Regions from separate parts of the Paraburkholderia sp. RL18-085-BIA-A genome, predicted to be linked through region 2. Evidence: riboswitches for the same ligand, from Rfam matches in the RefSeq annotation. Region 2 holds a riboswitch; the other holds the start of a gene.
What was found. Region 2 has a riboswitch for thiamine pyrophosphate ahead of thiC (phosphomethylpyrimidine synthase ThiC). Riboswitches for the same ligand answer to the same signal wherever they lie in the genome.
Positions count from the first base shown of each region.

Region 1: linked by a shared signal. The riboswitch ahead of P0D89_RS15620 (FAD-dependent oxidoreductase) and the one ahead of thiC (phosphomethylpyrimidine synthase ThiC) in region 2 are both predicted to bind thiamine pyrophosphate.

Region 1 is NZ_JARESU010000019.1:33,542-38,434, reverse strand. Features, by position in the region: gene thiE (thiamine phosphate synthase) at 1-621, opposite strand, end outside; gene P0D89_RS15630 (thiazole synthase) at 618-1,433, opposite strand; gene thiS (sulfur carrier protein ThiS) at 1,475-1,672, opposite strand; gene P0D89_RS15620 (FAD-dependent oxidoreductase) at 1,724-2,854, opposite strand; TPP riboswitch at 3,081-3,204, opposite strand; gene P0D89_RS15615 (ABC transporter ATP-binding protein/permease) at 3,641-4,893, shown strand, end outside.
Region 2 is NZ_JARESU010000001.1:315,752-320,644, forward strand. Features, by position in the region: gene P0D89_RS01390 (molybdopterin-dependent oxidoreductase) at 1-163, opposite strand, end outside; gene P0D89_RS01395 (cytochrome b/b6 domain-containing protein) at 198-836, opposite strand; gene P0D89_RS01400 (DUF1223 domain-containing protein) at 887-1,741, opposite strand; gene P0D89_RS01405 (GreA/GreB family elongation factor) at 2,261-2,671, shown strand; TPP riboswitch at 2,847-2,964, shown strand; gene thiC (phosphomethylpyrimidine synthase ThiC) at 3,145-4,893, shown strand, end outside.

The DNA.
Region 1 (4,893 bases), on a different contig from region 2:
CTTCAGTTCGTCGGCGGGTTCAGCCGATTTGCGGCGCAGTTGCACCGTCTTCACGCCGAAGCCCACTACCCGTTCGACCCATTCCGCGGTCGGCAGCACCGGATACAGGCCAAGCCGCTCCGGGCAGCGCGCGAACGCCTGCGCCGGCGCGGCCGGCAAACCGGCGAGATGCGGAAAACGGGCGAGATCGGCCGGAAAGGCGTCGTCGGCGCGGGTTTCGTCGCCGTCGCGCCACGCGAGCGCCAGCACCAGCGCGTCATGCGGATCGAACCCGCAGTCGAGGAAAGCGGCCAGCGCGGCGATCCAGTCTTCCGCCAGATGGCCTTCGAGTCGGTACTTCTCGCCGCCCAGATGCAACGTGGCCTTGTTCTCCGCCGCCTCGATCACGCCAGCGCCCCGCACCAGCCAGCGGGCGACCTGCTCGCCATGCTGCTGCGCCTCCGCGATCACGATCAGGTCGCCGCCGTTGGGCTCGTCCGGCGCGGTCAGGCAGAGGCGCCACGGCGCATGCGTCGGGGGCCAGTCGCCGAGGCGCGCGCGGATCCGCTCGGTGGCTTCGGTGAGTTCGTCGGCGGGCGGCCAGAACAGGTCGCGATCCTTCAATGCCAGTGTTTGCGTCATGCGGCGCTCCCGTCTTGATGCCAGAACGGCATGCCGACCACCGGCGTGCTCGCGTGCGCGCTTTCGCGCTCGGCCATCGGCCCCGCCAGATAGGCCTCGCGCCCCGCCTCGACGCCCAGCGCGAAGGCGCGCGCCATCGCGTCGGGGTGCGTCGCCTGCGACACCGCGGTGTTCAGCAACACGCCGTCGAAGCCCCACTCCATGACCTGCGCCGCATGCGACGGCACGCCGAGCCCGGCGTCGACGATCAAGGGCACGTCCGGCAGCCGCTCGCGCAGCACGCGCAGCCCGTACGGATTGATCACGCCCTTGCCCGTGCCGATCGGCGCGCCCCACGGCATCAGCGCTTCACAGCCCGCGTCCAGCAGACGGCGGCCGATCACCAGATCCTCGGTGCAATACGGCAGCACCTTGAAGCCGTCCTGGACGAGCCGCGCGGCCGCTTCGATCAGCCCGACCGGATCGGGCTGCAGCGTGTAGTCGTCGCCGATCAGTTCCAGCTTGATCCAGTCGGTTTCGAAGATCTCGCGTGCCATGTGCGCGGTGTTCACCGCCTCGCCGACGGTCAGGCAACCCGCCGTGTTCGGCAGCAGCGGCACGCCATGGCGCTTGAGCAGATCGAAGAAGCCGGCTTCGGCGCCGCCTTCGTTCATCTGCCGGCGCAGTGCCACCGTCACCATGCCGGGCCGCGCCGCGTCGATCGAGTCCGACAGCGACTGCAGGGATGGATAGCGCGAGGTGCCGAGCAGCACGCGGCTCGCGAAGGTCTGGCCGTACAGCGTGAGCGCGTCGGCGGTCTGGGGGGAAGTCATTTGCATCATCTGGTCTCCGGCAATGCGTGGCGGGGCGGCGCTTAGCCGCCGGCCACGGGTTGCACGACATCGAGCCGGTCGCCCGGCTGCAGCGCGCGCGCGGCATGCTGGGTGCGCGCGACGAAATCGCCGTTCAGCGCGACCGCGAACGGCGGCCGCGCGCCGTACGCGGCGAGCGCATCGGCGACGGTCGCGCCTTCGGGCAGCGACAACGGCTTCTGATTGATATGAATGTCCATGGCGTTCGAATACGGTTCAATCGACGGCGAAAGTGGCATGGCGCGCAACGCTCATGCCGGCTCCCGCGTGCAATCCAGTTGGAAAAGCTCGCTCCAGCGCGCGTCGTGGCGCCAGTCGGCGAACGCGTCGGCATCGGCGATGCGGCCGTCGAGCAGCGCCGACGCGAAGCGCACGGCTTCGTCGGCGACCTCGGGCACGATCATGTAGCCGTGTCGATACAAGCCGTTCACGCGCAGCGTCTGCGCGCCGTCCCACATGAGCGCCGGACGGTGGTCCGGCAAGGTTGGGCGGCACTGCGAATTCAGTTCGAGGATGCGCGCCTCGCCGAAGCCGGGATGCACGGAAAACGCCGCGCTCAGCAGTTCGAGCGCCGAGCGCACGCTGACCGGTGACATGTCCTCGCCTTCGACTTCGGTTGCGCCGATCACGTAGAGGTCGTTCTGCTTCGGCGCGATATAGAGCGGATAGCGCGGATGCAGCAGCCGCACCGGGCGCGTCAGGTTGATACCGGGCGCATGCACGCGCGCGACTTCGCCGCGAATGCCGCGCAGCGTGGGCAGCACGGGTTTCGCGCCGAGGCCCCGGCAGTCGATCGTGACGCGCGCGGACGGCAGCGCGTGATCGTCGACAGGCGTGTTCCAGTGGGTTTCGACGCCGCGCTGCGCAAGGCCCGCGGCGAGCGCGGCCAGCACCTGGCGGTTGTCCAGCTGGCCCTCACGCGGCAGCAGCCAGCCATGATTGAAGCGGCCTGCCAACGCAGGCTCAGCTGCGCCGATCTGCGCGCCCGCCAGCGTCACGAAACCGCCGTCGAGCAATTCGGCCGGCGCGTTCGAGCGCACCCGGCGCTCGAACAGCGGCGCTTCGGTGCGGTCGGCGTGATGCCAGACGACCAGCGTGCCATTGCGTTGGAAGAACACCGGCTCGGGCAGCTCGGCCAGCACTTGCGGCCAGCTATCGAGCGAACTCGCGCCGAGCCGTGTAATCAGCAACTCGGCGCTGGCGGCTTCGGCCAGCGGCGCCAGCATCGCCGCGGCCACCCACGCGGCGGCCTGCGAACCGGCGGCGTCGCCGCGCTCGTAAAGCGCCACGCGATGCCCTTGCCCCGCCAGCCGCCACGCGACCAGCCGGCCGCAGAGTCCGCCACCGAGGACGGCGAAATCAGGTTGTGCGGGACGGTTCATCGCGCGCGCTCCCATTCCGATTCGGGGCGGCAAGCAAGGCTAAAGCACGACGCGCCGACGGCGCCGTGGCGAAGAGCAAAACACATATCTGAAGAATAGGCGGTCATCGAGTCCTTTCCGTACGGCCAAAAAAAGGCACGTACCCAGGACGAAACCGGCGGGTAAAGCCGGCCGGACAATACGCACGTACCGATGTACGGACGCCGCCCGGCGGGGAATGGAAGACTGACTGCTTCCGGAAACTTCCCGCGCCGGTATTACCCGGATCGGGTGCAAAGGGTCTCTCTCAGCCTCGCCGCCGCGGCGTGAAAATCATGCCGCCTGTGGGCGAAGCACCCCTGTTTCGTCGCAGGTCATTAGACCATAAAAGGCGCGGCGCCCGCAAACCAGGCACTTCCCCGCCGGGCCGGAGTTTGATCCGGCACCTTGTTTCTGCGCACCGATGCGAGTCGACTCGGCGCTCTGGCACAATGCCAACACCGGATGCCGCAACAAGCGTGACGTGGACGGCTCGCAAGGCCGCACTCGCGAGGAGCGGCATCGACGCGGGGGCCGGCGGCGAAAATTAATTTTCGCTTAAGGGCCTCACGCCAGAATCGGGCGCTCGCCCGGACGCACATTCGCCGAATACGACGTCCGGCAAGTACCGCACCCCCGTCGCAGGGCGGCCCGAGGATGGGCCAGTTCTCGGCGGGACAGCCCGACATGGGCCGGCCCGCATGGGCGGCCCGAGATGGGCCAACGCTTCGGATCAGCACTTCGGGCCAGCACTTCATCAGGACGCTCATGACACCAAACACCTCTGCCAGCCCCGCGCTGCCGGCCGACGAAAAAGTCTCCGCCTGGAGCCTCATCAAACCTTATTGGGTCTCCGAAGAACGCAAGACGGCGTGGGGTCTGCTCATCGCGATCATCGTGATGAACCTGCTCGTCGTGTGGATCAACGTGCGGCTGAACCGCTGGAGCGCCGACTTCTACAACGCGCTGCAAACCAAGAACGTGCGCGATTTCCCGCACCTGCTGATGGTGTTCTCGGGGCTTGCGTTCGGCTTCATCATCCTCGCGGTGTATGGGCGGTATTTACGCCAGATGCTCGGCTTCCGCTGGCGCCAGTGGCTGACCACGCGCTATCTGAACGAGTGGCTGCACGACAGCGCCTTCTACCGCATCGAACGCGACCGCCTCGCCGATAACCCCGACCAGCGGATCAGCGACGACCTGCAATCGTTCGCTACCACCACACTGTCGCTGACGCTGGACCTGCTGTCGACGGTCGTCACGCTGGTGTCGTTCATCACCATCCTGTGGTCGCTGGCCGGCGCGCTGTCCATCTCGCTCGGCGGCATGCCGCTGCAGATTCCCGGCTACATGGTGTGGGCCGCGGCGCTGTACGCCGTGGTCGGATCGCTCGTGATCCAGAAGGTCGGCCATCCGCTCGTTTCGATCAACTATCAGGCGCAGAAAGTCGAGGCGGATTTCCGTTTCGGTCTGATCCGTCTGCGTGAGAACGCCGAGCAGATCGCGTTCTACAACGGCATGGACACCGAGAAGACGAACGCCCACTCGCTGTTCGGCCGCATCCGCGACAACTGGTGGCAGGTCATGAAGTACACCAAGCGGCTCACCTTCGTGCTGAGCTTCTACGGCCAGATCGCGATCATCTTTCCGCTGGTGGTCGCCGCGCCGCGATACTTTGCCGGCGCGTTCACGTTCGGTGTGCTGATGCAGATCTCGAGTGCGTTCGGCACCGTCAGCGATTCGTTCTCGTGGTTCATCAATAGTTACGCGAGCCTCGTCGAATGGCGTGCCACCGTGAACCGGTTGCGCGAATTCCGGCGCGTCGTCCATGCGCCGCGCCTGAAGGAATCGGTCTCGCCGGCCACCGAGCATGGCGGCATCAATCTGCATTTTGTCGACTCCGATCAGTTGTCCACCGACAGCCTCAAACTCGCGTTGCCGAACGGCAACCCGCTGTCCCGGATCCGCGATATCGCGATTCAGCCGGGCTCGCGCTGGCTGGTGCGCGGTCCGTCCGGCTC
Region 2 (4,893 bases):
GCGAGCAGCCCGTCAGCATCGACAGGCCGCCGAGCGTCAAGAGCCGCTTGCCGAACAGCCGCCGCGACGGCATCGCGAGTTCGCGCCGGGCGTCGATCAGGATCGATTCGCGGTCGAGCCTGGGCGTGCCAGGCTGCGCGGGTTTTCCAATGGGCTTGTTCATGATTCGTTATCCATAACGTTCGCGCGGGCGGGGTTCAGCGTCCGCGCAGCATCGCCAGCAGCGAGCGCGGCACGAGCGCCACCATCGCCAGATGCACCGCAAGAAAAGCAGCCAGCAGCGACATCGCGGCAAAGTGGACGACGCGCGCGTTGTCGTAGCCGCCCATCAGTTCGCGCAGCAGCGGAAATTGCACCGACTTCCAGATCGCGAGCCCCGAGAGCACCAGCACGATCAGATCGAAGATCGCGAACAGGTAGGCGAATTTCTGCACCGCGTTGTACTCGCGCAGATCGGCGTGCGAGAGCTTGCCGGTCAATGCGGCAATGAAGTCGCGCAGCACGGCGCGCGGCGACAGCGGCAGGAACTTGCGCACGAAGCGCCCGCTCGCCAGATTCAGCGCGAGGTACAGCAGGCCGTTGAAGACCAGCAGCCACATCGCCGCGAAGTGCCATTGCAGCGCGCCGCCGAGCCAGCCGCCGAGCGTGATGGCCGGCGCAAAGCGGAACGCCGGGAAGATCGGCGACGCGTCGTAGATGCGCCAGCCCGACAGCATCATCACGATGGCCGCGAGCGCGTTGAGCCAATGTGTGATGCGCAACCACAGCGGATGAATGAGGCGGAGGTTCGGCGCGGCCGGCGGCGCGCTGTCGTGAAGAGCATGAGGGGTTGCCATCTGGGAGTCTCCTCAGGGATGAGCGCGCCAGGTTTGCGCGACGTTTTCACTCACTCGCACGCGGCCAGTTCGGCCACTTGCAGCACGTCGCCGGTCGCGTCGTTTTCGACGAAGGCCACCACGCCGAAGTGGCCGGCTGGTGCATCGGCGCTGGCATCGGCTTTGGTACCGGCATCGGCTTCGCCGAGACGCAAAACGCGGCGAATCTGCGCGTTGCCGCCGACGAGCGGCACCGGTCCGATCCATTGCCGCACGACCCGCTCGTGATGCAGCGTGACGCCGCTGTTTTCGCCGGCGCCGACGTGCGAAGTCAGCGAGTTCTCATAAACCGCGAGATAGCCATTCAACGAGCCCGCGGCCTGCGCGGCGTTGCTCGCGAATTGCGCATCGACGTCGAACGCGCCCTTCGCCTGCGGCGTCAGTTGCAGCGCGATGTGCGCCTGCGCCGGTTCGGCGACGAGCTTGCCGATGCGGCTCTGGAAACTGTCGGGTCGCGACCAGTCACGCAGTTCTCGGCCCGCGACGAAAATTTCCGGCGTGTAGAGGACGTGGCCGCCGGCCAGATCGGTCAGCGTCTGCTGGCGTTCGGTGAAGCGATGCTGTGAAAAGCGATCGGTCCAGCCGAGGCTGTTCCAGTAGTCCACGTGCAGCGCCAACGGCACGATGCCTTGCGTCGCGCCGCTGTTTTTCCACTGACTCAGCCAGTCATCGGCGGGCGGACAGCTATTGCAGCCTTCGCTGCTGTAAAGCTCCACCAGCGCCACGCGATGAGCGGGGCTGCGCGCGCTGCAGACGGCGCCGGCCGCGGTTGCGAGTCCGCTGGCAAAGCAGGCGCCCAATGCGACGACGAGCGCGACGGCTCGAAGAAAACGCTGAAGATTTCGGCGGCTAGGCGCGGTTCGCATGACGTGCTCCGATGAGGATCTGCACGTTGGTCGAGCCGCCCGGCGGGTTATGACAGCCCGTTGCGGATTTTTTTCCGGCGCTCAACCGACGGGTTTTGCGATAGGCTTGAGCGCGTCACGTGCGACACGTCGCTGCAAGTTGCGCCGTGGAAACGGTCCATCACGAAAAGGCACGCGCGACCGCGTGCTAACATCATCCTTACGTCCGCTAAACATCAAGCTTTCAAGCGGCGCACTACACCTCACAACATCATTCTTCCGACACTGCCGGCCAACTCGATGCGCTACCCCACTTCCCGTGCCTTCACCCGCTTGCGCCCGCGTCGCGCAACCGGTTGCGCGCGCGCGGAATTCGCGGCGCAACTTGCCGGCGAGCCGTCACGAACGCTCCCGCTTCCCGCCGCCCGGCGCCCGATCTAGACGCTGCCTGCTCCATGACCTGGGCCGCGTCGTCGGGCTCCGGGCCGATCTCATCCGCGCGCAGTTCCCTCCCATGCAGATCGAATTGGAGTACCCGTCGTGAAAAAGACGAAAACCTGTTACCTGACCGAACTCGACGTCGCCCGTCTGGAAAAGCACGCAGCCGCGCCCGGCGCCGACGCGAAGCTGCAGGACATGCTCGACGACGTCCTCGAGCGCGCCGTGATCGTCGATTCGCGCGAGATTCCGGCGAGCGTCGTGACGATGAATTCGCAAGCCACGCTGATCGACGAAGCCAGCGGCGAGCAGATGACCTGGACCGTGGTCTATCCGCCCAATGCCGACTTCGCGCAAGGCCGTCTGAACGTGTTCTCGCCTGCCGGCCTCGCCTTGCTCGGCGCGAAGCGCGGCGAGCGCATCCGCTTTACGCCGCCAAGCGGCACGCAGAAGGTGCTGAAGGTCGACAGAATCCTGTATCAGCCCGAAGCCGCCGACGATTTCTCGCGATGAGCGACGCGCTCCGGCGCACCGCAACCTGCGCGCGGCATTGTGCAACTGCGTATGCAACCGCGCGCCTGACAACGCCGTCACAACCAGCATAGGACATCACGCAGCGCGCCCCAATGCGCCGTCGGATTTGTCCGGACGGGTTGCCAAGCAGCGGGCCGTCGGTGTATCGTGTGCGCTGCTAACGCGGGGGTCCTGCGTCGCACGGGGTTGGAGGTCCGTGCCGCGCGGGTGAGAAATACCCTTTGAACCTGATCTGGATAATGCCAGCGCAGGGAAGCGTACGGATTTCGCACTCCAGCTCCACTGCCTCACCTCTCGCGATTTCCGACTACTTCCGTCTCGTCTCCTGCTTAGCGGCCCCACAACGCCATGGGACCCGAGCAGGTGTTTTGCGCCTGCTCTGGTCAACATACTTTGCATGGGACCAGAGTAACGCGCTAAAGCGCGAACTCGGGTCGACAGAGGAGATACGCATGAACGCCAATCCGAAATTCCTTTCCGCCGACGCCCACGTCGATGAAGCCGCTGTCGCGCCGCTGCCGAATTCCCGCAAGGTCTACGTAAGCGGCTCGCGTCCCGACATCCGCGTACCAATGCGCGAAATCTCGCAAGCCGACACGCCTGACAGTTTCGGCGGCGAAAAAAATCCGCCGGTCTATGTCTACGATACATCGGGCCCCTACTCCGACCCGGACGCGAAGATCGACATCCGCGCCGGTCTGCCGGCGCTACGCCAGGCGTGGATCGAAGAGCGCGGCGACACCGAAGCGCTGACGGGTCTGTCGAGCGACTTCAGCCGCGAGCGCGCCGCCGACACCGCCACCGCCGACCTGCGTTTCAAGGGCCTGCACCGCACGCCACGCCGTGCGATCGTCGGCAAGAACGTGTCGCAGATGCATTACGCGAAGCAAGGCATCATCACGCCGGAAATGGAGTACATCGCGATTCGCGAGAACCAGCGTCGCGCCGAATATCTTGAGAGCCTGAAGACCAGCGGCCCGAACGGCGAAAAGCTCGCCGCGATGATGGGCCGCCAGCATCCGGGCCAGGCGTTCGGCGCGAGCGCGTTCGGTCCGAACGGCCTCACGGCGATCACGCCGGAATTCGTGCGCGAGGAAGTGGCGCGCGGCCGCGCGATCATCCCGAACAACATCAACCACCCGGAAAGCGAACCGATGATCATCGGCCGCAACTTCCTCGTGAAGGTGAATGCGAACATCGGCAACTCGGCGGTGACCTCCTCCATCGGCGAGGAAGTCGACAAGATGACGTGGGCGATCCGCTGGGGCGGCGACACGGTGATGGATCTGTCGACCGGCAGGCACATTCACGAAACGCGCGAGTGGATCATCCGCAACAGCCCTGTGCCGATCGGCACGGTGCCGATCTATCAGGCGCTCGAAAAGGTCAACGGAAAGGCCGAGGACCTGACCTGGGAAATCTTCCGCGACACCCTCATTGAACAAGCTGAACAGGGCGTCGACTACTTCACGATCCACGCGGGGGTGCGTCTGCAATACGTGCCGCTCACGGCCAAGCGCATGACCGGCATCGTGTCGCGCGGCGGCTCGATCATGGCGAAGTGGTGTCTCGCGCATCACAAGGAAAGCTTCCTGTACGAGCACTTCGAAGACATCTGCGAAATCATGAAGGCGTATGACGTGGCCTTCTCGCTCGGCGACGGCCTGCGCCCCGGCTCGATCTACGACGCCAACGACGAAGCGCAGCTCGGCGAGCTGAAGACGCTCGGCGAACTCACGCAGATCGCTTGGAAGCACGACGTGCAGACGATGATCGAAGGCCCGGGCCACGTGCCGATGCAGTTGATCAAGGAGAACATGGACCTGCAGCTGGAGTGGTGCGACGAAGCGCCGTTCTACACGCTTGGGCCCCTCACCACCGACATCGCGCCTGGCTACGACCACATCACGTCGGGCATCGGCGCGGCGATGATCGGCTGGTTCGGCACGGCGATGCTCTGCTACGTCACGCCGAAGGAGCACCTGGGCTTGCCGAACAAGGACGACGTCAAGACCGGCATCATCACCTACAAGCTCGCCGCGCACGCCGCCGATCTGGCGAAGGGCCATCCGGGCGCACAGGTGCGCGACAACGCGCTATCGAAAGCGCGCTTCGAATTCCGCTGGGAAGATCAGTTCAATCTCGGCCTCGACCCGGACAAGGCGCGCGAATTCCACGACGAAACACTGCCCAAGGATTCA